Regions from separate parts of the Rhizobium sp. 01N48 genome, predicted to be linked through region 2. Evidence: predicted binding sites of a transcription regulator. Region 2 holds the regulator's gene; each other region holds the start of a gene.
The links. Region 2 encodes LexA, which represses DNA repair genes until DNA is damaged. Its sites were predicted from a motif close to TGTTCNNNNTGTGTTCNG; they were not measured.

Region 1: a site for LexA is predicted at 3,915-3,932, ahead of dnaE (DNA polymerase III subunit alpha). Genes of this name have one in related genera too.
Region 3: a site for LexA is predicted at 2,024-2,041, ahead of AC1DOG_RS14345 (2'-5' RNA ligase family protein). Genes of this name have one in related genera too.
Region 4: a site for LexA is predicted at 4,326-4,343, ahead of AC1DOG_RS12250 (helicase-related protein). Genes of this name have one in related genera too.

The regions. Positions count from the first base shown of each region.
Region 1 is NZ_JBFTQT010000004.1:447,373-454,761, reverse strand. Features, by position in the region: gene AC1DOG_RS11465 (L,D-transpeptidase family protein) at 1-197, shown strand, start outside; gene dnaE (DNA polymerase III subunit alpha) at 194-3,691, opposite strand; gene AC1DOG_RS11455 (hypothetical protein) at 3,994-4,569, shown strand; gene AC1DOG_RS11450 (ABC transporter ATP-binding protein) at 4,596-5,279, opposite strand; gene AC1DOG_RS11445 (lipoprotein-releasing ABC transporter permease subunit) at 5,294-6,601, opposite strand; gene proS (proline--tRNA ligase) at 6,621-7,389, opposite strand, start outside.
Region 2 is NZ_JBFTQT010000007.1:140,606-147,994, forward strand. Features, by position in the region: gene lpxB (lipid-A-disaccharide synthase) at 1-756, shown strand, start outside; gene gltA (citrate synthase) at 790-2,079, opposite strand; partial or broken gene AC1DOG_RS15355 (ComEC/Rec2 family competence protein) at 2,407-4,821, shown strand; gene lexA (transcriptional repressor LexA) at 4,815-5,540, opposite strand; gene AC1DOG_RS15365 (VOC family protein) at 5,740-6,624, shown strand; gene kdsA (3-deoxy-8-phosphooctulonate synthase) at 6,621-7,389, shown strand, end outside.
Region 3 is NZ_JBFTQT010000006.1:228,643-236,031, reverse strand. Features, by position in the region: gene AC1DOG_RS14360 (hypothetical protein) at 1-16, opposite strand, end outside; gene AC1DOG_RS14355 (methylated-DNA--[protein]-cysteine S-methyltransferase) at 94-654, opposite strand; gene AC1DOG_RS14350 (glycosyltransferase) at 767-1,996, opposite strand; gene AC1DOG_RS14345 (2'-5' RNA ligase family protein) at 2,120-2,737, shown strand; gene AC1DOG_RS14340 (succinylglutamate desuccinylase/aspartoacylase family protein) at 2,782-3,861, shown strand; gene AC1DOG_RS14335 (ArsC family reductase) at 3,904-4,254, shown strand; gene ybaK (Cys-tRNA(Pro) deacylase) at 4,258-4,731, shown strand; gene AC1DOG_RS14325 (hypothetical protein) at 4,745-5,551, opposite strand; gene AC1DOG_RS14320 (aminopeptidase) at 5,702-6,955, shown strand; gene AC1DOG_RS14315 (EamA family transporter) at 6,930-7,389, opposite strand, start outside.
Region 4 is NZ_JBFTQT010000005.1:92,686-100,074, reverse strand. Features, by position in the region: gene fdxA (ferredoxin FdxA) at 74-412, opposite strand; gene AC1DOG_RS12255 (RNA-binding S4 domain-containing protein) at 607-1,011, opposite strand; gene AC1DOG_RS12250 (helicase-related protein) at 1,015-4,140, opposite strand; gene AC1DOG_RS12245 (DUF3309 family protein) at 4,821-4,976, shown strand; gene AC1DOG_RS12240 (YMGG-like glycine zipper-containing protein) at 5,007-5,267, shown strand; gene efp (elongation factor P) at 5,419-5,988, opposite strand; gene epmA (EF-P lysine aminoacylase EpmA) at 6,140-7,204, shown strand; gene AC1DOG_RS12225 (lysine-2,3-aminomutase-like protein) at 7,201-7,389, shown strand, end outside.

The sequences.
Region 1 (7,389 bases), on a different contig from region 2:
GCATCAGCACGATGGAAAGCTCGATCATATCAGGCACGCCGATCCTGAACGCGCTCGGCCGGATCACCATTCCGGATGACACGAGACAGCGGATTGACTCGATGCTGACGCCGGGATCGACGCTGACGATCTCCGACACAGGCGTCGGCCCGGAGACCGGTCAGGGCACCGACTTCATCACGCTGACGCGAGGCTAAACCAGCTCCACATCGATCACCCCGGGTGCCGAGCGCATGGCGGCGGCGATTTCGGGCGTGATCCTGTATTTTTGCGCCAGTTCCACCTCGATCTCGCGCTTGCCATCCTCCTTGATGACGATGAAGGAGACGAGGCCGTCGCCCCTGGCGTTGAGATGGGCGGCAACGGCGCGCAGCGGGCCGGAATCCCGGACATAGACGCGCAACGCCTTCTGCATCTGCAACGACTTTTCCTCCAGCGACTGGATCGTCTGGATGCGCAGACCGATGCCCTCCGGTCGCTCTTCGCCGGTCGCAGTGATGACGAAGGATTTTCCCGATTCCAGCATGTCGCGATACTGGTTCAGCATCTCCGAGAAGAGCACCGCTTCGAACTGGCCGGATGAATCCGAGAAAACGATGATGCCCATCTTGTTGCCGGTGCGCGTCTTACGCTCCTGCTTGGAGATGACGGTTCCGGCAAGGCGCGCATTGCTGGCGCCCTGCTTCACGGCGGCCGCGAAATCACCGAAGGTCTGGACGCGCATCTTCTCCAGCACACTGCTGTAACTATCGAGCGGATGGGCCGTCAGGTAGAAACCGAGGACCTGGAACTCCTTGAGCAGGCGCTCCGAGGGTAGCCAGGGCGAGAAAGGCGGCATCGAAATCTTTTCCGGACCCGATGACAACACGCCGCCGAAGATATCCGACTGGCCGCTCAGCTTGTTTTCCTGGGCGCGCTGGGCATAGCCCATGATGCGATCGATGCCGCCGGACAACTGGGCGCGATCAAGCTCGAAGCAATCGAAGGCACCGGCGAAGATCAGGCTTTCCAGCACGCGCCGGTTCACCTGCTTGGGATCTATGCGCAGGCAGAAATCCTCGAGGCTGGCGAATGGCGTGTCGCCGCGCACCTCGACGATATGATCGACGGCCGATTCGCCGACACCCTTCAGCGCAGCGAGCGCGTAATAAATGCGGTTGTCGCCTGTCTGGAAGTGGCGGAACGAGGTCTGCACGGACGGCGCGATCACCTCGATACCGAGGCGCTTGGCATCCTGCCTGAAGTCGTTGACCTTTTCGGTGTTCGACATGTCGAGCGTCATCGAGGCGGCGAGGAACTCGACCGGATAATGCGCCTTCATGTAGGCCGTCTGATAGGAGACGATGGCGTAGGCGGCCGCGTGCGACTTGTTGAAGCCGTAGTTGGCGAACTTCGCCAGAAGCTCGAAGATGTTGTCTGCCTGTGGCTTCGACACGCCGTTCTTGACGGCGCCGACGACGAAGCGCTCGCGCTGCTGATCCATCTCCGCCTTGATCTTCTTACCCATGGCGCGGCGCAGAAGATCGGCCTCGCCGAGCGAATAGCCCGACAGCACCTGAGCGATCTGCATGACCTGCTCCTGGTAGACGATAACGCCCTGCGTTTCCTTCAGCAGGTAATCGATGGTCGGGTGGATCGATTCGAGCTCTTCCTCGCCATGCTTGCGGGCATTGTAGGTCGGGATGTTCTCCATCGGACCCGGGCGATACAGCGCCACGAGCGCGATGATGTCCTCGATGCAGTCCGGCCGCATGCCGATCAGCGCCTTGCGCATGCCGGCACTTTCCACCTGGAACACGCCGACCGTTTCGCCGCGCGACAGCATCTCATAGGTCAGCTTGTCATCGAGCGGGATCGCGGCGAGATCGACCTTGATGCCGCGCTTGGCGACGAAGTCGACAGCCACCTTCAGCGTCGTCAACGTCTTCAGGCCGAGGAAGTCGAACTTGACGAGACCGGCCTGCTCGACCCACTTCATGTTGAACTGGGTGACCGGCATGTCGGAGCGCGGATCTCGGTACATCGGCACCAGCTTCGACAGCGGGCGGTCGCCGATGACGATGCCCGCGGCGTGCGTCGAGGCGTGACGGTAGAGGCCTTCGATTTTCTGGGCGATATCGAGCAGGCGGGCGACGACGGGCTCCTTGTCGGCCTCTTCCTGCAGCTTCGGCTCCTCCTCGATCGCCTTCGACAGCGGCGTCGGGTTGGCCGGATTGTTGGGCACCAGCTTGCAGATCTTGTCGACCTGGCCGTAGGGCATTTCAAGCACGCGACCGACGTCACGAAGGGCGGCGCGCGCCTGCAACGAACCGAAGGTGATGATCTGCGCCACCTGCTCGCGGCCGTATTTCTTCTGCACATAGCGGATCACCTCTTCGCGGCGATCCTGGCAGAAGTCGATATCGAAGTCGGGCATCGAGACGCGTTCCGGATTGAGGAAGCGTTCGAAGAGCAGCGAGAAGCGCAGCGGATCGACGTCGGTAATGGTGAGCGCATAGGCGACCAGCGAGCCCGCGCCGGAGCCGCGGCCGGGGCCGACGGGAATATCCTGCAGCTTGGCCCACTTGATGAAGTCGGCAACGATCAGGAAGTAGCCGGGGAATTTCATGCGCTCGATAACGCTGAGCTCGAATTCCAGGCGGTCGCGGTAGTCCTTCTCCTCATAGCCCGCAGACATGCCGAGCGTCTGAAGGCGCATGTCGAGACCTTCGACGGCCTGGCGGCGAAGCTCCAGCGATTCGGCACGCTCCGCCTCTTCGGGGTCGGCCGTGGCGCCGGTGAAGCGCGGGAGGATCGGCTTGCGGGTCTTCAAAACGAAGGAGCAGCGGCGGGCGATCTCCACCGTATTTTCAAGCGCCTCGGGCAGATCGGCGAAAAGCTTCACCATCTCGGCGCGGCTCTTCAGATAGTGATCCGGCGTCAGGCGAAAACGCGTGTCGTCGGAGACGATGGCATTGTGCGCCACGGCCATCAGCGCATCGTGCGCGTCGTAATCGTCGCGCGTCGGGAAGAAGGCTTCGTTGGTCGCAACCAGCGGGATCTCGTGTTCATAGGCAAGGCCGATCACCCGCTGCTCATGGCGCTTGTCGTAGGTGCCTTGGCGCTGCAGTTCCATGTAGAGCCGATCGCCGAACTTGTCCTTCAGAGACAGCAAGCGCGCGGTCGCCGGCGCGATGTGGCCCTCTTTCAGCGGCATGTCGATCGGGCCGGTCGATGCGCCTGACAGCGCGATCAGGCCCTCGGTGCCGAACTCATCGAGCCACGAGGCCTTGATGTGGACCGCCTGCCCGGCGCCCTCGCCGCCGAGATAGGCACGGCTGACGAGATCCACCAGCCGTTCATAGCCGGCGTCGGTGGCGGACAGAAGCACGATCGACGGCAGTTTCGCCAGCTGCTGTTGGCCGCCGCGGCGCTCGGTCTCAAGCCCGTCTTCCATATCGATGGAGACCTGGCAGCCGATAATCGGCTGCAGGCCCTCGTCCATCGATTTCTGCGCAAATTCCAGTGCGACGAATAGATTGTTGGTATCGGTGATGGCGATCGCCGGCTGGCTATCGCCCGATGCCTTGTAGAGAATCTTCTTGAGCGGCAGCGCCCCCTCAAGCAGCGAGAAGGCGGAGTGCACACGCAGGTGAACGAAGCCCGGCGTACCGCCGATGAAGTCGCTCGCGCCGTTTTCAGTGCCCGCCATGATATGCCTTTCCGCGCATCCGTATGAATCGGATGCATTGTCGGATTTGGGGACGTCGATGTCCAGAGAGGCGGGTACCATCGGACCGCATGACAGCCATGCGGTCCCCGTTATTCTTACATTGCCATGCAGATCAAAGAGAAGCTGGCAATGAACATTGCGATGGAGGTGAATGCTGCGATATCGCGGATCATGTCAGTCATTTGGCTCTCCTGTGCTCTTATGTTTTTATTTTGTTCCGCTCTTGTTCCGTTGTCAACAGGATTGTTTTCTGTTTGGTTAACGGCAAACGGGAGACGAGCATGCGTCGATTCATCTTTGTGGCAATCCTGCTTTCAGCCAGCGCGGCCTTCGGCGCGGATCCTGATCCGGCGCGCATCGTCGATGTGGCGGTCGGCGACTGGAACGGCGATGGCAAGCCGGATTTGGCGTTGCTGGCAGAGGCCCCAGATGATGCCGCCGACGACCAGCTCGGCGTCTACATCTATCTGCGGGATGACCACGACCTGTTGCGGCTCGCGACGAGCGCACCCGGCAAGATCTGGGGAACCACGGTGGCTGAGGGGATTTACGGCCAGGAGCCGTCGATCAAGGCTGCGGGCAAGAGCTCGATCGCCATCCATTCGCAGAACAGCGCCATCGGCCGCGACCGCTGGGAACAGACGCTGACGCTTGCCTACCGCAACAACCAGTTCGTGGTCGCCGGCTACACCTACAGCCACTACGATACGCTAAATCCGGATGGCGGCGGCTCGTGCGACTACAATGCGCTCACCGGCAAGCTGCAGCGCGACGGTAAGGATGCGAAGGCCGAGGCGCGCACGATCACGATTGCCGACTGGAAGGACGAAACCGGGCAGTCGATCTGCGGCGGTTAGATTGGTCCTGACCCGACAGTGAGATTTCAGAAATCCACGACCTTGCCGTCGGCGATGGTGACGCGGTGGTCCATGCGGGCCGCGAGTTCGTGGTTGTGGGTGGCGATCAGCGCCGCGAGGCCGGACTGGCGCACCAATGCCTCCAATGCTTCGAAGACATAGCTCGCCGTCTCGGGGTCGAGGTTGCCCGTTGGTTCGTCAGCGAGCAGAAGGCTCGGCGCGTTGGCGACGGCGCGGGCGATCGCCACGCGCTGCTGTTCACCGCCAGAGAGTTCACCAGGACGATGGGCGCCACGGTGGCCGATGCGCATGTAGTCGAGCAGCTGCCCTGCCCGCACCTTGGCTTCGTTGCGCGGCAGACCGGCGATCATCTGCGGCATCATGATATTCTCAAGCGCCGAGAATTCGGGAAGCAGGTGGTGGAACTGATAGACGAAGCCGATTTCGCTGCGGCGGATCGCCGTGCGCTTACCGTCGGAAAGGCCATTGCAGGCATTGCCGCTGATGGTGACTTCGCCGCCATCGGGATGCTCGAGCAGGCCTGCCAGATGCAGCAGGGTCGACTTGCCGGTGCCTGATGGAGCCACAAGCGCGACGATCTCGCCGCTGTTGATGGTGAGGTCGGCCTTCTTCAGGATCGAAAGCTGGGTCTCCCCCTGGCCATAGTGACGCTCGACGCCGGAAAGCTTGAGAACGGTATTCCGCTTCATGTAATCAGCATTCCTTATTCGTAGCGCAGGGCCTGCACGGGGTCGAGCTTGGAAGCGCGCCATGCGGGGAAGATTGTCGCGAAGAAAGACAGCGTCAGCGCCATGACGACGACGGAGACCGTTTCGCCGACCTCCATCTTGGCCGGGAGCTGGCTGAGGAAGTAGAGCTGCGGGTCAAACAGCACCGTGCCCGACAGCCAGGAGAAGAACGCGCGGATCTTCTCGATGTTGATGCAAACGATGACTCCGAGCAGCACGCCGGCGAAGGTGCCGACCAGGCCGATCGCAGCACCCGTCATGAAGAAGATCCGCATGATGGCGCCGGAGCTCGCGCCCATCGTGCGTAGAATAGCGATATCGCTGCCCTTGTCCTTCACCAGCATGATGAGGCCGGAGATGATGTTGAGCGCGGCGACGAGAACAATCAGCGTCAGAATCATGAACATGACGTTGCGCTCGACCTGCAGCGCCGAGAAGAAGGTCTGGTTGCGCTGGCGCCAGTCGGTGATCGCGATCTGGCGGCCGGCTGCCTGCTCCACCTTGGGGCGGAGCTCGTCGATATTGTCCGGATTGTCGACATAGAGCTCGATCGACTGCACCAGCCCTTCGGCGTTGAAATAGAGCTGCGCTTCCTCGAGCGGCATATAGATGATCGTCGCGTCATATTCCGACATGCCGATCTCGAAGATGCCCGAGACCTTGTAGGATTTGACGCGCGGATTGATGCCCATCGGCGTCACGTCACCTTCCGGTGATATCAGCGTAATGGTGTCGCCCGCCTGCAGGCCGAGCTGGTCGGCCATGCGCGAGCCGATGAGAACGCCTTGGCCAGCCGCAAAGCCGACGAGGTCGCCGGACTTGATGTTGTCGGAGACGGTTTTCACCTTGCCCAGATCTTCGGCGCGAATGCCGCGAACCAGAGCGCCGGTGCCAGCGCCGCCGGCACCGGAGGCCAACGTCTGGCCTTCCACGAGCGGCAGCGCCACCTTGATGCCGGGCACGGCGCCCAGGCGATCGGTCAACGCCGGATAATCGGTGAACGGGCCATCGACTGGCTGCACGATCATGTGGCCGTTGATGCCAAGGATACGTGAGATCAGCTCGGTGCGGAAACCGTTCATCACCGCCATGACGATGATCAGCGTCGCAACGCCGAGCATGATGCCGATGAAGGAGAAGCCTGCGATCACCGAGATGAAGGCTTCCTTGCGGCGTGCGCGCAGATAGCGCCACGCCACAAGTCGCTCGAAAGCGGAAAATGGCCTGCTGGCCGCAGCCGAGCCGGATTTGGATCCCTGCTGGCTCACCGCTGCGTCTGCCATTTCGCCTCCCGCCTTCTTCTTAGCCCAAGAGCTTATTGATTGCCGCGTCGATGGTCATCGTTTCGCGGGCACCGGTCTTGCGGTCCTTGACTTCCACTTCGCCGTTCGCGACCGCGCGCGGGCCGGCGATGATCTGTACGGGCACACCGATCAGGTCCGCGGTTGCGAACTTGGTGCCGGCGCGATCGTCGGTATCGTCATAGAGAACATCGACGCCGGCCTTCGAGAGCTCCGCGTAGATCTTCTCGCAGGCAGCGTCGCAAGCGGCGTCGCCGGCCTTCATGTTGATCACGACGACATCGAAAGGCGCAACCGAGGCCGGCCAGATGATTCCGTTCTCGTCATGCGATGCTTCGATGATGGCGGGAACAAGGCGTGTCGGGCCGATACCGTAGGATCCCATGTGGACGGCGTGTTCCTTGCCATCCGGTCCCTGCACCTTCGCGCCCATCGGCTCGGAATATTTCGTGCCGAAGTAGAAGATATGGCCGACTTCAATTCCGCGTGCGGACAGGCGATCGCTCTCGGGGATGGCGTCGAAGGCGGCTTCGTCGTGCATCTCGGAGGTGGCGGCGTAGACCGAGGTCCACTTCTTGAAGATCGCATCCAGGCCGGCGACGTCGTCGAAGTTGGTGTCGACCGAGGGGATATCGAAATTCACGAAATCCTTGTGGCTGTAGACTTCGGATTCCCCGGTGTCGGCGAGGATGATGAACTCGTGGCTGAGATCGCCGCCGATCGGGCCGGTGTCGGCGCGCATGGGGATGGCGCGCAGGCCGAGACGATCG
Region 2 (7,389 bases):
GACCATGTGCTCGCCGTGCTGCCCTTCGAGCCCGAGGTGATGCGCAAGCTCGGCGGTCCGCCGACAAGCTATGTCGGCCATCGCCTGACCGCTGATGTCGATGTTCTCGCGACCCGCAAGGCGAGGGCGGCAAGCAAGCCGCGCCCGGCAAATGAGCCGAAGACGATCATGCTCCTGCCGGGCTCGCGCGGATCCGAGATCACGAGGCTCTTGCCCTATTTCGGCGACGCGGTGGCCGAGCTCTCCGCCCGCAACGAGGGCATGCGCTTTGTGCTGCCGACGGCGCCGCGCCGCGAGGCCATGGTGCGCGAGATCATCAAGGATTGGCCGGTTAAGCCCGAGGTGGTGACGGGCAAGGACGACAAGTGGAAGGCCTTCGCCGAGGCCGACGCCGCTATGGCCGCATCCGGCACTGTCATCCTGGAGCTGGGGCTTGCAGGCGTGCCCACGGTCTCGGCCTACAAGGTCGATTGGATCATCAAGCTGATGACCGGCAAGATCAAGATCTGGACGGCGGCGATCCCGAACCTCGTCGCGGACTACGCAGTGGTGCCCGAATATATCAACGAGGTCGTGCGCGGCGCGAGTTTCACGCGCTGGGTCGAGAAGCTCTCATCCGACACCTTGCCGCGACGCTCGATGATGGAAGGTTACGATCTCGTCTGGGAGCGGATGCAGACCGAAAAGCCGCCCGGCGTCCATGCCGCGGAAATCGTGCTTGATGTCCTGAAAAACAAAAAACCCGGTCAAAACTGACCGGGTTTCTTTTTAAGCTTCGATGTGTCGAGATTAACGCTTGGAAACCGGAACGTAGTCGCGCTGCGCTTCGCCGATGTAGAGCTGGCGCGGGCGGCCGATACGCTGCTGCGGATCTTCGATCATTTCGTTCCACTGTGCGATCCAGCCGACGGTGCGGGCGAGAGCGAACAGAACGGTGAACATGGTCGTGGGGAAGCCGAGCGCCTTGAGCGTGATACCCGAGTAGAAGTCGATGTTCGGATAGAGCTTCTTCTCGATGAAGTATGGATCGGTCAGCGCGATGCGCTCGAGTTCCATGGCGACGTCGAGCAGCGGATCGTCCTTGATGCCGAGCTCGCCGAGCACTTCATGCGTCGTCTTCTGCATGATCTTGGCGCGCGGGTCGTAGTTCTTGTAGACGCGGTGGCCAAAGCCCATCAGGCGGAACGGATCGTTCTTGTCCTTGGCGCGGGCGATGTATTCAGGGATACGGTCAACCGTGCCGATTTCCTGCAGCATGTTGAGAGCCGCTTCGTTGGCGCCGCCGTGAGCCGGGCCCCAGAGGCAGGCAATGCCGGCTGCAATGCAGGCGAACGGGTTTGCGCCCGAGGAGCCGGCGAGACGAACGGTCGAGGTCGAAGCGTTCTGCTCGTGATCGGCGTGCAGGATGAAGATGCGGTCCATGGCGCGGGCAAGCACCGGATTGACCACATATTCCTCGCAAGGAACGGCAAAGCACATGCGCAGGAAGTTCGACGCGTAGTCGAGGTCGTTCTTCGGGTAAACGAAAGGCTGGCCGATATGGTACTTGTAGGCCATCGCGGCGATCGTCGGCATCTTGGCGATCATGCGCAGCGAAGCGACCATGCGCTGGTGCGGATCGGTGATGTCGGTGCTGTCGTGGTAGAAAGCCGACAGGGCGCCGACGCAGCCGCACATGACGGCCATCGGGTGCGCGTCGCGACGGAAGCCGGTGAAGAAGCGGCTCATCTGCTCGTGCACCATGGTGTGATGCGTCACGCGATGGTCGAAGTCCTTCTTCTGCGCGGACGTCGGCAGTTCGCCGTAGAGAAGCAGGTAGCAGACTTCGAGGAAGTCGCCCTGTTCGGCCAGCTGCTCGATCGGGTAACCGCGATGGAGCAGAACGCCCTCGTCGCCATCGATGTAAGTGATTTTCGATTCACAGGATGCGGTCGAGGTGAAACCAGGATCGTACGTGAAGGAAGCCGTGTTCTTGTAGAGGGCGCCGATATCGATGACATCAGGGCCGATCGTGCCGCTCTTGACCGGCAGGTCGACTGTTTTCTCACCGAGTTTCAGTGTTGCGCTTTGATCCGTCATTCTGATCCTCCAAACTGGCGGTTGGCGCCTTAAAAGCGCCATAGGGTTAAGCGTCGTCTGCGATAGCTATATGATCGCGCGCCTAATGCCAAGTTACCGTGATGCCATTTTGTGCATCGCAGTATCAACTTTTAAGCACTCCAGCGATGTCGTCTCCGCATAGCGGAAGTCAATGATAAACCTGACATTTTTGATGGTTTTATTTCCCGTTTGAATTCAAACGATTATAGTTGCGTTTAGGCTCCGCTGGCCTCATTCTGATTGCAGTTCAGGGTGGCTTTCGGGTGTCGTTGCATGCCGGAGTTGAATGCCAGTCACGTCGTTTTGATGCCACCCGAAGCGGCGCAAATTGCCAATTTGCCGGCCGTAACAGGGCAAAATGCCCGTGCCATAATGACGCGCGCGCCATTGACGCAGTCGACCTCGGGTTTTCTGAGTCGCACAAGTCGCCAAATCCACCGTCAGGCAGCCGTCGCAGCACAAGCGTTCAGCACCGAATTCGACCACGGCCGCCTTTTCCTGGCGTCGCCCGTCTTCCTCGGGGCGGGCGCCATCGCCTGGTTCCGGCTCGCCGTGGATATCCCGCCCTTGCGGCTCCTTGCCTGGGCTATCCTCTTCGGTTTCGTCTTCGTCTTGGCGGGCTCCGCGCGCGTCGCGACACGCCGTGTGGCGATCTCAGGCCTGCTTGTCGTCCTCGGCATGTTCGCGGCGCAGCTCGAGACCTGGCGGGCTGATACCGTCGTTCTCGATACAGCGGTGACGACGACAGTGACCGGCCGCGTGGAACGGCGCGAGGGCGATGATAATGGGCGCTGGCGCTATATCGTCAGGGTAACGCGCACAGACGAGCCCACGCTCAAGCGTCCGCCGCAGCAGGTCTCGCTCGTCGCGCGTGCAGGAGAGCCCGTCGCGGTCGGCGGATGGTTGACCGGCCGTGTGCGCCTGACGCCGCCGGCAGGACCGGCACTGCCCGAACTCAACGATTTCGCCTTCTCTGCCTATTTCGACGGCATCGGCGCCAACGGCTTCTTCTACGGCATCCCGCAGCCCGTCCCATCGCGGACGGATATCGCCGATCTCTCTGCCGTCGATCGCGCCATGGAATGGCTCTAAGGCCTGCGCAGCAGCATTGGCGACCGCATCCGCAGCATCCTGCCTGGCGATACCGGCGCCTTCGCAGCTTCGCTGGTCACCGACGAGAGACGTGCCATCTCCAACGAGACGACGGAGGCGCTGCGCCAATCCGGCCTCGCGCATATCGTGGCGATCTCGGGCCTCAACATGGCTCTGTCGGCCGGCATCTGTTTTGTCGGGCTGCGCCTGTTCTTCGGCCTCTTCCCCGGGTTTGCGCAGGCCTATCCGACCAAGAAGCTCGCCGCCGGCAGCGCGCTTCTGGCGCTGACGGCCTATTACATGATCTCGGGCTTTGCCGTCTCCGCCGAGCGCGCCTTCATCATGATGGCGATCATGCTGGTCGCGGTGCTGTTCGATCGCCCCTCGATTAGCCTGCGCAACATCGCGCTCTCGGCGCTGCTGATCATCCTGATGTCCCCTTCGGAGGTGCTGGGCCCCAGCTTCCAGATGTCCTACGCGGCGACGCTCGCGCTGGTCGCGGGCTTTGCCGTTTGGACCAGGAGGCGCCACCGCGAGAGCGTTTTTCTTACGCATCCCACCATAAAGCCGGTCATGGCCACGTTCCGCTTCTTCGGCGGCATCGCGCTGACCTCGATGATCGGCGGCTTCTCGACAGCGCTGTTCTCGATCGAACATTTTCACCGGCTGAGCGGCTACGGACTACCGGCCAACCTGCTCGCCATGCCGGTCATCTCCTTCATCGTCATGCCCTTCGGAATGCTTGCGATGTTGGCGACGCCCTTTGGCCTGGATGCGCCGCTGTGGAAGGTCGCCGGCTTCGGGCTGGATCTGGTGATCGACATCGCCAAGATGGTGTCCGGTTGGGGCGGCAGTGTCGACATCGGGCGGATACCCGAATGGTATTTCGCGATCGCCGTGCTCGGCTTTCTCATATGGGGGCTGATGCGCACACGCCTGCGATGGATCGGCGCTGCGGTTGCCACGATCGCAACCCTCGTCGTCATCCTGCTCCCGGCAGCACCTGCGCCCGAACTCGTCGTCTCCGAGGACGGAAGCCTCGTGGCAGCAGTCACAGGCGACAGCCTCGCCAGCAACCGCGAACGGCCGCCCGACTTCATCTTCGGCCAATGGCAACGCGCGCTCGCCATCGAAGACCACAAGCCGCCCGACATCCTCGACGGCGAGGCCTTGCCCATTCCGAGAAGGGGCGAGCCAAGGCCAAGACTGACATTGAAACAACAACGCGAAGCCCGCGCTATGATGCGCGCTGCAGCGGCTTCGACGAACGACAGTGCCTTCCGGTGCCTGAAGACCGCGTGGTGCATAACAGCGCTCGACAGCGGCTACATCATCGCGACGCTCGAAAACGCCGCCTATCTCGGTCCCGCCTGCGACGTGGCCGATATCGTCATCACGCCGGTGCGCCTCCGCCAGGCGACGTGCCGCTCCGGCGCCATGTTATTGACCGGCGAAACTCTCAGGCGATCGGGCGCCGTCGAAATCCGTATCGACGATCAGGGCACTCCCGTCGTCAAGACCGCTTATGCACGCCTCGCTCGCCCCTGGATGCGCCATCGCGCCTATGACTGGCGCAACGACAACTTCAGCGACGACCTGTCACCAACTGGTGACGTCACCACTCAGTGATATCGGCGAATGAGCCCGACGAGCTTGCCCTGAACCTTGACGCGGTCAGGCCCGAAAATGCGCGTTTCGTAAGCCGGGTTGGCGGCCTCAAGCGCGATCGACGCGCCCTTGCGGCGGAAGCGCTTCAGCGTTGCCTCTTCGTCATCGACAAGCGCCACGACGATATCGCCGGGGTTGGCCGTGTTGCCGTTGCGGATGATGACGGTGTCGCCGTCGAAAATGCCGGCTTCGATCATCGAGTCGCCCTTGACCTCGAGCGCGTAATGCTCGCCGGAGCCGAGCATGTCGGCGGGGACGGTGATGTCGTGGGTGTTGTTCTGGATCGCCGAGATCGGCACACCGGCGGCGATGCGGCCCATGACGGGAACGGAAGCCGAGTTGCCGTTGTCGGCGCTCGGCGCGGCCTTCGGGGCAGGGGCTGCGGCCACCGGCTGCGGCTTTCCGAGGCTGCCTTCGATGACGCTCGGCGAGAAGCCACGTCGTGGCTGCAGGCTCGGATTATAGGCTTCCGGCAGCTTGATGACCTCGAGCGCGCGCGCCCGGTTCGGCAGCCGGCGAATGAAGCCGCGCTCTTCCAGAGCGGTGATCAGGCGGTGAATGCCGGATTTTGATGCGAGATCGAGTGCATCCTTCATTTCGTCGAAGGAAGGCGGAACGCCCGACTCTTTCATCCGCTCATGAATGAACAGAAGCAGTTCTTGTTGCTTGCGTGTCAGCATCGAAATGAACCCCAGAGTCGTGAAACAAAGCCAGAACGGACACTATATGTTCCATATGTGTTCCGCAAGTGCCTAAATTTTCGTAAAACTTGGCTCGGAATCGTCGCGATTTTACACTTCATTCGATTTAACCGCGCTCGCCTCTTGCATTGTGGCGAAAGCCAGCGCACATCTCTGCCGATTTCGGGAGGATTTGCCGATGAGTGACCCCCATCCCCTGGACCACGTGGTGCTGCCGGTCGTCAATATCGAGATGGCGCGCGACCGCCTGGGCAAACTCGGCTTCACCTTCGCCGCCGATGCGCGGCACCCGTTTGGCACCGAAAACGCCTGCGTCTTCTTCGCCGACAAAACCTATCTCGAACCGCTCGGCATCGCCAGTCTGGAGACCTACGAGGAGGCCATCGGCGACGGCAACGTCTTCACCGCCCGCGACCGCGCCTTTCGCTTCCGCTGCGGCGACGACGGCCTGTCGGCGATCGTCTTCGGCACGCCGGATGCCGACGGCGATCACGCCCGCTACCTCGCCGATGGCATGAGTGGCGGCGAGATGCTGGAGTTCGCCCGGCAGATGAAGATGCCGGACGGTTCCGAGGCGACCGCGGCGTTCCGCCTGGCTTTCGCGGCAGATCTGCGAGCGCCCGATTTCTTCCTCTTCGCCTGCCAGCGCGTCAACCCACTGCCCAGCGACCGCAAGGCGTTGGAAACGCATAAGAATGGCGTCTTGGGCATCCTGTCGATCGTGCTCTCTTCCTCCGATCCCAAAGCGTTCGCACCGCTGTTGCAGCTGGCCTCGGATGCGCAGGCGACCCGCGAGGAGGCCTTCGGTGTCAGCCTCGATGCCGGCAACGCCCGTATCAATATCCTGTCGCCGGATGGCTTGAACGCTTACTACGATCCCTCCGAGCCCAAGGCCGATCGCGGTCTGCGCGGCGCGGCGATTGTCTTTTCCGTTGCCGATCTCGCCGTGACAGAGGCGCATTTGGCTGCTAACGGGATCACCTATACACGCAAGAACAATCGAATTCTGGTGAAGGCAGCGCCCGGCCAGGGCGCGCTCTTCGCCTTCGAGGAGAAACGATGACTGAAACCAATTCCGAAGTGGCCRTCGGCGAAGGCACCGGCCGTGTGGTGTTTTCCAACACCGGCAAGCTGTCGCTGATCGCCGGCCCGTGCCAGATGGAAAGCCGCGACCATGCCTTCATGATCGCCGGCACGCTGAAGGAGCTTTGCGACAAGCTCGGCATCGGCCTTGTCTACAAGTCCTCCTTCGACAAGGCCAACCGCACGTCGCTGTCTGCCCAGCGCGGCATCGGGCTTGAAACGGCGCTCGAAGTGTTCGCCGATCTGAAGAAGGAATACGGCTTCCCCGTTCTCACCGACATCCACACCGAAGAGCAGTGCGCTGAAGTCGCCACTGTCGTCGATGTGCTGCAGATCCCGGCCTTCCTTAGCCGGCAGACGGACCTGCTGGTCGCCGCCGCAAAGACCGGCCGCGCCATCAACGTCAAGAAGGGCCAGTTCCTGGCGCCCTGGGACATGAAGAACGTGCTTGCCAAGCTGAATGCCAGCGGCAACCCGAACATCATGCTGTGCGAACGCGGCGCTTCCTTCGGCTACAACACGCTGGTCTCCGACATGCGCTCGCTGCCGATCATGGAAGCCATGGGTGCGCCTGTTGTCTTCGACGCGACCCATTCGGTGCAGCAGCCGGGCGGGCAGGGTGGGTCGAGTGGCGGCCAGCGCGAATTCGTGGAAACGCTGGCGCGTGCGGCTGTCGCCGTCGGTGTCGCCGGTGTGTTCGTCGAGACGCACGAAGATCCCGACAATGCGCCGTCGGATGGCCCGA
Region 3 (7,389 bases), on a different contig from region 2:
TCTGCGAACTGCTCATGAGCGGCTTCCTGATATCTCCAGTAATATAGCCAGGAACGCGCAAATCCTCAAGAGCGGTCGATATTTAGGCTGACCTCAAAACAACGACTGCTGCACCGGCTTCGGCGGCGCGAGCTTCACGCCCTCCAGCTCCAGCATGCGCGCCTTCGACACGGAGCCGCCGGGGGCAGAGAAGCCGCCGATCTTGTTGCCGGCGGCGAGAACGCGGTGGCAGGGGATGATCAGCGCCACCGGGTTCTTCGCCATGGCCTGGCCGACGTCGCGGGCGGCTTCGGGGCCGTGGCCGAGTTGTTTGGCGAGCGCGCCGTATGTGGTCGTTTCCCCCCAGCGCAGGCGGCGGGCGGCGGCGTAGATGTCGCGGAAGAAATCGTCCTGGCCTGCGAGATCGAGCGCGAGATCGGAGAAGTCGATCTGCTCGCCGGCAAAATAGCGTTTTACGGCGGCGATGGCTTCCACAATGTCAGGCGTCGGGGCTGCCGGTTCGGCATCGGGGACGCGGCGCAGCAGCAGGCGTTCGGTTCCATCAGCGCTTGATGTCGGCAACTGAAAGCGGGTGATGCCGATGGCGTTCCATGCGATGCCGCAGAAACCGCCTGCGGTTTCGAAGATGGCGTAGTGCTGTGCTTGTTGGGCCATGGGTCTCGCCTCCCGATAGTGAAGCCTGTCGACCGACATGATCGGCCTCACCCGAAAATCGTACCTGCCGGCTACGAATTCAACCCGTTTCTTGCGCGCCGCGAATTTGCGGTCAGCCGCGCGCCTGGCGGGGCTCGGCTTCGTCCTGCGCAGGCTTTGCGAGATCCGGGCGCAGCTTGGCGAAGACGGCGTCGAAGCCGGCGGCGATCTTTTGCGGCTCGTAGCGGCGTGCGGCCTCAAGGGCTGCGCGCGACAGCGCGGGAATAGCCTCTGGTTTCGCCGCCATGGATGCGATCTCGGCGGCCAGCGCCTTGTCGTCGCCGGGGTCGAAGAGATAGCCGTCCTTGCCGGGATCGATGGACTCGGGAATGCCGCCGGAGCGGGCGCCGATGACGGGCACGCCTTGCGCGAAGGCTTCGATCACCACGCGGCCGAAGGGCTCGCGGAAGAGCGAGGGGACCACGAGCACGTCGATCTGAGGGAAGAAATCCTCGGGCTTGGTCCAGCCAAGGAACTTCGTATTCTCGCGGGGAAACTTCTGCGGCAGCGACTTCGAATAATCGCTCTTGGCGCTGCCGGCGATGACGAAGCGGACGTTCTGGTCGTTGACCAGCCTATGGGCTGCGCGGGCGAGCGTGTCGAGGCCCTTCACCGGATCATGCACGCCGATGAAGCCGAAGCGCATCGGTCCTTCCGGCGGTTTGCGCGGCTCGCTACCGGCAATCGGCGGGACGGCGCCGGGCACGCGGTAAGTGCTGGCGTTGGGGAAATAATCATGCTCGGTGTGGCGGCCGATGATGAAATCGGTCTCGCCGACCACGGCATCGACATAGCGCGAGAAGAATTTCTTGCCGTAGGACGAAACCTGGCAGGAGGAACAGGCGCGCACGCAATTGTCGTCGCCGCGCCGCATGCTGGCCTTCCAGCAAAGCAAAAAGGCGCTGCGCAGGATATGGCAGACCGGCACGCCTGAACGCTTGGCGGCCGCCCAGGTTGCGACGTTGATATTTTCGATGCTGTCGGTCAGCACGATATCCGGCTTGAAACGGCGGATTTCGCGGCGCATGACGAGATAAGCGCGCGGATTGAAATTCTCCAGCGCATGCCAGATCAGCTTCTTCCAGCCCGGCCGGGGAAGCCGGTAATTCCAGTCGATGTTCAGCGTCTTCAGGCGGTGCACGGGCACGCCGTCATAGACCTCGTGCCTGTCCTCGCCCGAGACGTTGACGACTTCGAGGTCGTGACCAGCCGCGATCAGGAGCTTGGCGACCATCATCGCCGAAATCGGGCCGCCGCCATCGATAAAGGGCGGAAAGGCCGCGCAGGCCATCAGGATACGCATGTACAGTCTCCCGGCATCGATATCGAATGTTCTTCTTTTGTTCTTGATTTCCTCAATTCACCTGCTACCATCCCTGCGTTCCCTGGATAGACAGAGGCGGGGCGGATGCTCCGGTGGTTGGTCATGCACGAACAGAACACGCAATCGTCCTTCGATTTCGCAAGCCGCACGATGCACCCGAAATCGTCAAGATTTGGCAAAGAAACCCTGTTTTTCGCGATCCTGCCGGATCCCGAAGCGCGACAGGCCTGCCTGGAGATACAGGCGCGCCTGCAGAGAGAGCATGACGGGCTGCTCTCGCCCATGGCGCCTGAGCGGCTACACGTTTCGCTCTATGGCGTTGCGAGCGCCGAGAAGATAAAGGACGAGATGATCTTCGCGGCTTGCCAGGCAGCGTCGGCGGTCGATGCCTGCCGGTTCGATCTCAGCTTCGATCATGTCGCGTCGTTCAGAACCGGGTCGCGCAACGCCATTGTACTCTCGGGCAATGGCGGTCGGGAACTGTTGCGACAGCTGCATGTCCAGATCGGTATCGAGATGCATGCGATCGGCTGCGAGCCGCATGTGAAAGCCGATTTCCAGCCGCATGCGACGCTGTTTTACGCCGACGAGACGGTGGCTAAGACTGTGCTTGCCGCGCCGGTTGTCATGCCCGCGCGGGAGTTCGTGCTCCTGCACAAACGGCCGGGTGAGCCGACTTACGAGCATGTGGAAAGCTGGCCGCTCAGTGAACGCGGCTGACGGCTTGCCTCACACATGGGAACACGCTTAAAGCTGCTGCAGCAATGACAGCAGCAGCGGAGACAAAGATGGATAGGTCCGAGATCATCATTTCAGGCGATACGGCGGGGATGGAGTGGCGGCTGCCGGTGCTGCGCTTCAAGGGCAGCGACCCGAAGGCGCCGAAGGTCTATATCCAGGCGGCGCTGCATGCCAACGAGCTGCCGGGAACGGCGCTGGTGCATTTCCTCTGCGAGAAGCTGCGCGCTGCCGAAAGCGCCGGCGAGATCCGCAGCGACATCACGATCATCCCGCACGCCAATCCAATCGGTGCGGCGCAATCGCATTTCGGCGAGCTGCAGGGCCGGTTCGATCTTGGGACGCGCACCAATTTCAACCGCGAGTTCCCGCTGATCTCGGTTCGTGATCACAACGGGCTGGTGGCCGAGCTCGACCGCTACAATGCCGTCGACCGGTTGAAGCGCCAGCTGATGCATATGGCGCTCGAAGCGGACCTGGTGATCGACCTGCATTGCGACGATGAATCGCTGCAATATGCCTATATCGACGAGGCCTTCTGGCCGGAGGCGACTGATCTCGCCTCGGCCCTCGACATGGAGGCGGTGCTCCTGTCGGATGGCGAAAGCTCGGCCTTCGAAGAGGCGATCGGCTATGCCTGGAAACACGAGACTTCGGAGAAGAAGACGCGGCTGCCGGGTAAACTCTCGGTCACCGTCGAGCTTCGCGGCATGCGCGACGTCTACCCCGAAATGGCGAAGAAGGATGCCGAGGGGCTGTTCAACTTCCTCGCCGCGCGCGGCGCCATCGCCCATCCGGTTACGCTTGCGCCGTTTACCGGCCCTGCAGTGCCGCTCGACAATATCGAGATGATCCGCGCGCCTGAGGCCGGCACCGTGCTCTTCCATCGCAACATCGGCGAGGAGATCAAGGAAGGCGATCTGCTGGCGACCATCCTCACCCGCCCGGGCATGGCCGATGGCGCGATCGAAGTGCGTGCGCCGCAAGCGGGTCTGATCGTCACCCGCACCTCGTCGCGCCTGGTGCGCCGCCGCGCCGACCTGATGAAGATTGCCTGCGGAGCGGCCAGCAAGGTTGTGCGCAAGCCGGGCGCGCTGGAAAACTGAGCGCCCTGGCATTGGGGCTGGGAACCGATTGGGAAGAACCGAATGACCGTCACCATCTATGGCATCAAGAACTGCGACACGATGAAGAAGGCCCGCACCTGGCTGGAAGAGCACGACGTCGCCTATGATTTCCACGACTACAAGGCATCGGGCATCGACAGGGCGCATCTGGAGACGTGGACGCAGGAGGCGGGCTGGGAAACGGTGCTCAACCGCGCCGGCACGACCTTCCGCAAGCTGCCGGAGGACGCCCGCGAAAATCTCGACCGCGAGAAGGCGATCGCGCTGATGCTGGAGCAGCCGTCGATGATCAAGCGGCCGGTTGTCGAGGCCGACGGCAAGCTTCTGATAGGCTTCAAGCCGGAGATCTATGGCGGGTTCTTCGAGGGCTGATCGATGTCGAAGACGACGCGGGCAACACAGGTTCTGGAGAAGGCGAAAATCGCCTTCACCGTCCACACCTATGAGTATGATCCGAACGCCGAGCGCATCGGGCTGCAGGCGGCCGAAGCCATCGGCGAGGAGCCGCACCGCGTGTTGAAGACGCTCATGGCCGAGGTGGACGGCAAGCCTGTCTGTGTCGTCGTCCCATCCGACCGCGAGGTCAGCATGAAGAAGCTCGCCGCCGCCTTCAAGGGCAAGTCGGCCAACATGATGAAGCCGGCGGATGCCGAGCGCCTGACCGGCTACCATGTGGGCGGCATCAGCCCTTTCGGCCAGAAGAAGCTGGTTCCGACGGCGATCGAGGAAGCGGCAATGAGCGAAGCCCTCGTCTACATGAATGGCGGGCAGCGCGGATTGCAGGTGCGGCTTGCGCCTAAGGATGCGCTTGACGTGTTGAAGGCGACGGCGGCTGCGCTGGTGGCGTGAGCGAGTTCCGGCCTCAACCCTTCCATTTGGCAGCCCAGTCCTTCAGCGCCGACCGCGCCTTGTCCGGCCACTGCTTGACCGGCGGGCGAACAATGATCTTCTTGTTGAAAGGCTTCCAGGCCAGATAGACGGCGCGGCTGTCGATATCAGCAACGAGGATCGCCTCCTCTTCCGTGCACATATGCGGCGTGCAGGCCATGCCGGTAAAAACATTGCCATCGAAGCTGCCGCTGCCGACGCCGGTGATGCTGCGCTCATACTGTTCCTTGTCGGCACCCAGAAGAGCGTAGATTTCCTTTGCCACCGCCGCGTTGGAGAAGAGTTCCGCCGGATGCGCCGCCTTGTGATCGCGCAGCGTGTCCCAGCCCTTTGCGGCATTGGGTTTGAAGGCGACGTCGGCCAATGGCTTGAAGCCGTCGGGCGCAGTCCAGGACCACTGCACGCCGGCGCGGCCGGGGATCGGCTGCGAGGAAAACAGCAGATGATCGCCCTTGTTTTCGACTTCCAGCCCGACGCAATCGTCCGGCTGCCCGTCGAGACGCGGAACGGCGCCCGGTGAAAAGGACAGCACGAAACGATCGCCCGGGCAGGCATTGCCGCCATTGGACGAGGAGCCGATGGCGACCGGGACGTTGCCGACGACCGCCATTTCCTCGATCATCAGATAGGCATTGGCCAGCAGCCTGCGGCCATCGACCGTCAAGGCAAGCTCGTCATCCTGCTTCACGATCTCGACCTTGTGGCCGAACATGGTCATGCCGAGCTCGCCAGCGACTGCCGCTGCCGGCAGGGCGAGCCCCGCCGCGGCCAGTATCCCCATCAGCTGTCTCATCCGCTCCCCGCTCGCCCGATGTCCCCGTGGGACATCTGAATATGCACGGTTGAAATTGGCAAGGGCCGCAAGCTTCAATTTCGCCGCAAAGGGGTCTAAGTCTGATGCGCTGTCCGTCGTTTCAGAAGGTGATCGATCATGAACTACATGCCGCAGGGCGATAACGCCGTAGACCCCATCAAGCTCGACAAGCTCGCCGAAGTCGCCGTCAAGGTCGGGCTGCAGCTTCAGAGCGGCCAGGATCTCGTGATCACCGCGCCTGTCGTGGCGCTGCCGCTGGTGCGGCAGATCACCAAGCACGCCTATATGGCTGGTGCCGGCCTGGTCAGCGCGTTCTATTCCGACGAGGAATCGACGCTGGCGCGCTATCAATATGCCAATGATGCGAGCTTCGACCGGGCGTCCAGCTGGCTCTACGAGGGCATGGCGAAGGCCTATGCGAACGGGGCCGCGCGGCTTGCTGTTGCCGGCGACAATCCGATGATGCTCTCCGAGCAGGATCCCGCCAAGGTCGGCCGCGCCAACCGGGCGATGTCGACGGCCTACAAGCCGGCGCTTGAGAAGATCTCCAACTTCGACATCAACTGGAACATCGTCTCCTATCCGAACCCGGCCTGGGCCAAGCTGGTGTTCCCCAACGATCCCGAGCCGATCGCGGTCGCCAAGCTCGCCAAGGCGATCTTCGCCGCTTCGCGTGTCGACGTCGAGGACCCGATCGCGGCCTGGGCGGAGCATAACGCCAACCTCGCGAAGCGCTCCGGCTGGCTGAACGGCGAGCGGTTCTCGGCGCTGCATTTCACCGGCCCGGGCACGGACCTGACGGTCGGTCTTGCCGATGGCCACGAGTGGCACGGCGGGGCCTCCACTGCCAAGAACGGCATTACCTGCAACCCGAATATCCCGACCGAAGAAGTGTTCACGACGCCGCATGCGCTGCGCGTCGAGGGTTACGTGTCGAGCACCAAGCCGCTGTCGCACCAGGGCACGCTGATCGACAATATCCGCGTGAAATTCGAAGGCGGCCGGATCGTCGAGGCGAAGGCGTCGCGCGGTGAAGAGGTGCTGAACAAGGTGCTCGATACCGACGAAGGCGCGCGCCGGCTTGGCGAAGTGGCGCTGGTGCCGCATTCCTCGCCGATCTCGGCCAGTGGCATCCTGTTTTACAACACGCTGTTCGACGAAAACGCCTCGTGCCACATCGCGCTCGGCCAGTGCTATTCCAAGTGCTTCCTTGATGGCGCCAGCCTCAGCCAGGAGCAGATCAAGGCGCAGGGCGGCAATTCCAGCCTGATCCATATCGACTGGATGATCGGCTCCGACAAGGTCGATATCGACGGCATCAGAGCCGATGGCTCGAAGGTTCCCGTCATGCGGCAGGGCGAGTGGGCGTAACAGCCGGCTCGACAACCGATTTGTCATCCAATTTGGCGGGCATCGAGACCCGCTGACTGAACCAGACGCTCGCCAGCACCGTTGCGAAACCGCAAAGCTGGGCGGGCGTCAGCACCTGGCCGAGCGCCAGCCATCCGAGAAGAGTGGCGACGACAGGGCTCAAGAACCCCAGCGAGGATGCCGCAGACGGCTCGGTGCGGGCGAGACCGCGAAACCACAGAATATATGTCAGCGCCGCGCCGATCAGGCCGAGCCAGGCCATGCCGAGCACGTTTTCGAGCGTCGGCGGCGGCAGAGCGGGCTCGGCGATCAGCGCCACCGGCACCAGCAGCAGGCCGCCCGCCGTCAGCTGCCAGGCGGTGAAGGTGAGGCTTGATACCGGTGGCGTCCAGCGGCGGGTGAGCACCGTGCCGGAGGCCATGGAAACGGCGCCG
Region 4 (7,389 bases), on a different contig from region 2:
CATAAGTCATGCATATCCGCCGTGAGATTGGGCAGATTCCGGCCCTGTCTCAGACTATAGTATCAACGGGCGATCAATCGCCGGCGCCGGGTTTTTCCGAGAAGTATTTCTCGAACTTTCCGGTCTCGCCATCCACGTCCTTGGCGCCATCCATCGCGTCCTTCTTGACGGTGATGTTGGGCCAGATGCTGGCGAACTCGGCATTGATCTTCAGCCACTTGTCGAGGCCTGGTTCGGTGTCCGGCTTGATCGCCTCGGCGGGACATTCCGGCTCGCAGACGCCGCAGTCGATGCATTCGTCAGGATTGATCGCGAGGAAATTCTCGCCTTCATAGAAGCAATCAACGGGGCAGACTTCAACGCAATCGGTATATTTGCAGCGAATGCAGTTGTCGGTCACGACATAGGTCATGAAGAACTCCAGGATTTTCACGCAGACGGGGCCGGGCAACCTGGAACGTCGCGCCTTTCCCCTGGCCGGAGACGGACATGACCAGTCTTGGGAACCGCCACGCCATCCGGCAAGTTGCTTGTGAAGTATCGGCTTTAGTGCCGGATTTCAAGGATAAAGAAAGCGCGAAAGCGCCGAGTTTGGAGACGGATTTTCTAATCGTCGTCGGACATCAGGCGGTCGATTGCGCGGCGCTCTTTCTTGGTCGGGCGTCCAGCGCCCGTATCGCGGGTCGCCTGCTCGTAAGGTGTCAGCTGTTTGCGGTCTTGCGCGGAAGGTGAGATATCGTCGTAGAGGAGGCGGGCCTCCTCGAAAGGGCCGCGCCGCGCACCACCCGCTTTGACGATCAGAACGAACTCGCGGCGGTCGAGCGAGAGCTCGATCCTGTCGCCGGTCTTGATCTGGTGGCTTGGCTGGGAAACGCGCTCGCCGTTGATGCGCACATGCCCGGATTGAACATGGGCCTGCGCCAGCGAGCGCGATTTGATCATGCGCGTGAAGAACAGCCACTTGTCGATGCGCTGGCGCGAACCGCTTGATGGCTGTGTCTTCTCGCTCATCGATTACTTCTTCATCTGCTCCTTCAAGGCAGCGAGCTTTGCGAAGGGCGAATCCGGATCGACCGGCTTTTCCTTGCGCGGGGGCTTTGCCTCGAAGCGCAGCGGCTGGGAGCCGCCACGGTTGTTGTTGCGGTCGTCGCGACCCTTGCCGCCACGGTCCTGACGGTCGCCGCGCTGGTCGTTGCGGCCCTGGTGCGGCTTGCCGCCGTCCTTGCCGCGGTTCTGGCGGTTGCCGTCACGGTTCTCGCCTTCGCCGCCCTGGCGACGATGGCCGTGGCCACGATCCTGGCGCTCACCCTGGCGTTCACCGCGCTCCTGACGCTCACCCTGGCGTTCGCCGCCACGGCGCTCGCCATGGCCGCGTGCCTGGCGCTGGTTGCCGTCGGTGCGGCCGCCAAGACGCCACAGCAGAACCGGCTTCGGCTCTTCGGTTTCGGCAGCCGGCGCTTCCGCTGCGGGCGCAGCTTCGGCAGAGGCTTCGGTCGCGGTTGCTTCAGCGGCTGGTGCTTCAGCGGCGGGCACTTCGGCAGCAGGGGCTTCGGCGGCCGGTGCTTCCGCAGCCGTCTCGTCAGCAGAGGCGCTGTCGGCGTCGTCGTGCTCGGCCGTTTCAGCGGCGGCGTCAGCGGTTGCTTCCGTCGTAGCTGCTGCGGCCGGCGTCGCGGCGGCATCCTGTGCTGCCAGATAGGTGGCTGCTTCCTCGGCCTTCACGGCGTCGGCGCGGTAGCCGAGGCCCTTCAGAATCTCTTCCATGTCCTCGAGCGTAGCGCCGAGAATGGAGAGCATCGCCGTGGTCGTGGTGAAGCGGCGGCCGTCATAGGCGCCCTCTGGGCGGTTCGGCTGACCCGGCTTCCACTGCAGCAGCGGACGGATGATGTCGGCCAGACGCTCGAGGATATCGACGCGAACGGCGCGCTTTCCAAGGAAGCGGAAGCCCGCCAGCTTGTAGAAATTGCGCTCATAGCTCGGATCGGTGACGACAGAGGTGCGGCCGGCGGCCAGAACCGGTATCAGGTCGCCGTAGCCCGGCTTGTCGAGACCGTCATTCTTCAGCGCCCAGAGCAGCGTGATGAGCTCGGCCGGAGCCGGCTTCAGCAGCGCTGGAACGAAGATGTGGTAGGCGCCGAAGCGAACGCCATAGCGACGCATCGAGGCGCGCGCGTCCTGATCCAGCGACTTGACCTCTTCGGTCACGTCGCGACGGAAGAGCACGCCGAGATTTTCCACCAGCTGGAATGCGAGACCCTTGGCGAGGCCCTGCAGGTCTTCAGCGCGCGACAGATCGTCGAGCGGCTTCAGCACGGTCGAGATATGGTGATTGACGAAGCGTTCCAGGCGGGCGGCGACGTGGTCGCGCGCATTGCCGGTCAGCTGCTCGTCGGCAAGCAGGATCAGGCGCGGACGCATGATGTGCTCGGTGCCGGCCAGACGTGCCACGGGATCGCCGAGCCAACGGATCGAGCCGTCGGAACCGATCGCCAGATCGCCGTTGCCAGACGCGTGAATACGCGCTGCGCGGGCTTCGAATTCCAAAGCAAGCGCCTTTTGCGAAGCAGCCTGGACAGCCTTCGCGTCCGGACCATCCGCTCCCGATACAGGCGTGAACCGGAAACCCGACAACTGCCCTACATGATGTCCTTCTACGAAGACATCGCCATTTACACTGATTTCAGCTTCCAGCATCGCATTCTCTCTCAGGCGCTTCATGAGCACAGATGTCCTGCGATCAACAAAGCGTTTCGTCAACCTTTCATGTAACGCATCGGACAATCGATCTTCGATTTCCCGCGTCTTTTCCTGCCAGTGTGTCGGATCGGCAAGCCAGCTGGGCCGATTCGATACATAGGTCCACGTCCTTATCTGCGCGATTCGCGCCGAAAGCGTGTCAATTTCACCGTCAGTTCGATCCGCGCGGTGCACTTGTTCGGCAAGGAAATTCTCATTTACCGTGCCATAGCGCACGAGATCGGAAAAGAGGGTCGCGATCAGATCAGCGTGCTGGGCCGGCGTAATGCGCCGATAATCCGGCAGCGCGCAGGCCTCCCACAGCTTTTCGACCCTTGCCGGCGTATCGGCCAGATCACGAATCTCGGGATAGCGCGACAGCTGCTCGAGCGCCTGCTGGTCGACAGCCGGCAGCGCGCGCGTCAGACCGGGCACGCGCGGCCCGGTTTCAAGGCTGGCGCGCAGCGTCTGGATCGACTTGAAATCGAGGTCCGTGGTGCGCCACTGCAGCACCTTGACGTTGTCGAAGTGGTGGCCCTCGATGCGGCCGACCAGCTCCTCGTCGAACGGGTCGACATGGCCCGTGACACCAAAGGTGCCGTCGCGCAGATGGCGTCCGGCGCGGCCGGCGATCTGGGCGAGTTCGGCGGGATTGAGGTTGCGGAACTGGTAGCCGTCGAACTTGCGGTCCTGAGCGAAGGCGACATGGTCGACATCGAGGTTGAGCCCCATGCCGATCGCGTCCGTCGCCACCAGATATTCGACGTCGCCTGCCTGATAGAGCGCCACCTGGGCGTTGCGGGTGCGGGGGCTAAGCGCGCCGAGAACGACGGCTGCGCCACCGCGCTGGCGTCGGATGAGCTCGGCGATCGCGTATACCTCATCGGCCGAAAAGGCGACGATGGCGGAGCGCTGCGGCAGGCGCGTAATCTTCTTCTGGCCGGCGTAGAGCAGGTGCGACAGGCGCGGACGCTCGACGACGGTGATGCCGGGAAGCAGATGCTGGAGGATCGGCCGCATGGTGCCGGCGCCGAGCAATAGCGTCTCGTCGCGGCCGCGCAGATGCAGGATCCGGTCGGTGAAGATGTGGCCGCGCTCGAGATCGCCGGCAAGCTGCACTTCGTCGATGGCGACGAAGGCGGCCTTGGTTTCGCGTGGCATGGCTTCGACTGTGCAGACCGAGTAGCGCGCATTCGGCGGCGAGATTTTCTCCTCGCCGGTCACCAAAGCGACGTTGTGGACACCAACCTTTTCGCAGACACGCGTATAGACCTCGCGCGCGAGCAGGCGCAGCGGCAGGCCGATGATGCCGGTGCCGTGGGCAACCATCCGCTCGATGGCATAATGGGTCTTGCCTGTATTGGTTGGACCGAGCACCGCGGTCACGCCGCGCCCACTCAGTATCATCGGCTGCGATGTCAGTGTCTTTGTCCTGCAGACGGGGCGGGGGTGCCCCGGGGGTAAAACCAAGCTCCTGATCCGAAGCAGACAAACAAATGGACAGCCGCTGGCGCAAACGCAAGGGCTGATTTCAATTTCACCGGCGGATTTTAGCTCTCGCGAATAGCTTGTGGAATGCTCGCATAACGATTCGGAACAGCAGTAGAACGAATCGGAGACGAATCGCTGACTCCTGATGATTCAGGGTTTGTTCACTGCTAAGTATCGATTTTGAATCAATTTTTCCCACCAGATGCTGAATCGGAAGATTCTCGTTTGGCGTGTGTCGCGATTTTTGTTTGGCGGATAAGGAAGGGACGTGCAGCGGTGACTTCGGTTCCGCCCGAAATGTAAAAAATCCGTTTCGAAGCAGGCTCGATCAAATCCGGAACAAAGGGCAGACGAATCAGCGACTTTGCCGACTTCCCGGTTTGTTCACGACAACCTATTGTATTTTATGGAAATTTTAACCATAGGCGCAAGTGCGCTTCTTGCGCCGCGCCTGCTATGCGTCAGCGCGAGCATGCCAGGTGACTTCGGCTTACCTGCTGAAAAATATTGTCCTGTTGGAAAAAATCGGCGGAACCAAAAGCCGGCTTACGTGTTTCTCGCTCATTCAAACTCGAAATGCGCTGAGGTCACGGGATATGCTTGGAACCATACTACTCATTATCCTTATTCTGCTTTTGCTCGGAGCTCTGCCGAATTGGGGCTATAGTCGCAGCTGGGGCTATGGACCTTCTGGCGGTTTGGGCCTAGTTCTCGTCATTATTATCATTCTTGTACTCATGGGCCGTATCTAAGCGCCCGAAAAACCTGGGAGAAATGTCATCATGATGAAGAAGATTGTACTCATCGGCGCCCTGGTCGGCGCGCTCGCATCCTGCACGGCCACGGAACAAGGCACCGCGATCGGCGCCGGCACCGGCGCTGTCATCGGCGGCGCGGTCAGCCACAGCTGGGGTGGCGCCGCCGTTGGCGCAGTTGCCGGTGGTCTCGCCGGCGCGCTCATCGGCCAGTCGGTCGAACGCCGCGGCTACTGCGTCTACCGCGACCGCTACGGCCGCCGCTACGAAGCGCGTTGCCCGCGCTAAAGGCTTTGGCCTGAGCGATCAGGTCTACGGATAAGAAAAGGCGTCGGTTTCCCGGCGCCTTTTTTGTTGTCTTGCAGTCGGGGAAAACCGCCAAAGAAAAAGGCCGCATCGCGGGGCGATACGGCCTTTGAATCTTCAGTCCGGCGCCGGATTAGTTCTTGGCGCGCTCGACGTAGGAGTTGTCTTCGGTCGCGATGACGACGCGGGTGCCGGCGTCGATGTGCGGGGGAACCGAAGTGCGGACACCGTTGGAGAGGATAGCCGGCTTGTAGGACGACGATGCCGTCTGGCCCTTGACGACCGGCTCGGTCTCGGTGATCTCGAGCGTCACGTGACGTGGCAGCTGCAGGGCGAGCGCTACACCTTCGTGCATGGACAGGATGCAGACCATGCCTTCCTGAAGGTAGGCCTTCTGGTCGCCCATGGTTTCGTTATCGACGACGATCTGGTCGTAATTCTCCGGATTCATGAAGTGGAAGCCTTCGCCGTCCTCGTAGAGGAACTGGTGGTTGACGTCTTCAACGAAAGCGCGCTCGACCTGCTCGGTCGTGCGCCAGCGCTCGGAGACCTTCACGCCGTCGACGATGCGGCGCATGTCGACCTGGGTGACCGGCGTGCCCTTGCCCGGGTGGAAGTTGTTGGCCGTCAGAACGACGTAGAGCTTGCCGTCCACATCGAGGACGTTGCCCTTGCGGACGGAAGAGGCGATGACCTTGACCATAAGAGTTCCTTGTAACTCGGCTTTTGGCGTCGTAGAGGACTGTCGAAATGGCCCCGGAGACGCAATCAGGTGTTCTTTGGGGGCGCAACTAACCTAAAATCCGGCAAATAGCCAGCCCTTGCGTTGGTTGATCCGGTCAGGACAGCATTCGATGAAACCCTCGATCGCCAAAGCGTCGCCCTGGTGGACGCCCAGTGTGCATGCCGACCGCCGGCCGTTCCTGATCGGACGCAATCGGATTCAGGCGGCTCTGCGCGGCTATTTCGCTCGAGAGGACTTCATCGAGGTGGATACGGCCACGCTGCAGGTGTCGCCTGGAAACGAGGCGCATCTGCATGCGTTTGCCACCGAGGCGCTGACCACGGATGGGCAGGCGGCGCCTTTTTATCTGCATACTTCGCCCGAGTTCGCCTGCAAGAAGCTGCTTGCGGCCGGCGAGGAGCGCATCGCCTGCTTCGCGCATGTCTATCGCAACCGCGAGCGCGGGCCGCTGCATCATCCCGAGTTCACCATGCTTGAATGGTATCGCACCGGCGAGAGCTATGAGAGCCTGATGATGGACTGCGTGCGCATCATCGCACTTGCGGCCGAGACGATGCAGACGACAATGCTCAGCTACCGCGAGGCGAGCTGCGACCCCTTCGCCGGGCCGGAGCGCATGAGCGTCGCCGAGGCGTTCCGCCGTCATGCCGATATCGATCTTCTGGCCTCCGTCAGCGCCAATGGCTCGACGGACCGTGAGCATCTGGCGGCCGAGATGCGGCGCAACGGCATGCGCGTTGCAGAGGACGATCAGTGGGCCGATCTCTTCAGTCGGGTTTTGGTCGAGAAGGTCGAGCCGCATCTTGGCATGGGGCGTGTGACGATCCTCGATGAGTATCCGGTCTGCGAAGCAGCACTCGCGCGACCGTCGGCTGCCGACCCCCGTGTGGCCGAGCGCTTCGAGGTTTATGCCTGCGGTGTCGAACTGGCGAACGGTTTCGGCGAGCTGACCGATCCCATCGAGCAGCGCCGCCGCTTCGAGATCGAGATGGCGGAGAAAAAGCGCATCTACGGCGAGACCTATCCGATCGACGATGATCTGCTGGACGCGTTGGCGATCATGCCCGACGCCAGCGGCATAGCGCTCGGCTTCGACCGGCTGGTGATGCTGGCGACAGGCGCGCGTCGGATCGATCAGGTGCTGTGGGCGCCGGTGGCGGAGTACGGGCAGTGACGATCACCCGGCCGATCAAGACGGTGGAAGAGCTCGCCAATGCCGGGCTCATCGCCGATCGCGACCGCGAGGCGCTGGACGAGGTCGCGGTGCGCTATGCGATCGCGGTCACGCCTGACATGGCGCGGCTGATCGACCATGACGATCCCGAAGATCCGATCGCGCGCCAGTTCGTGCCCGATGCC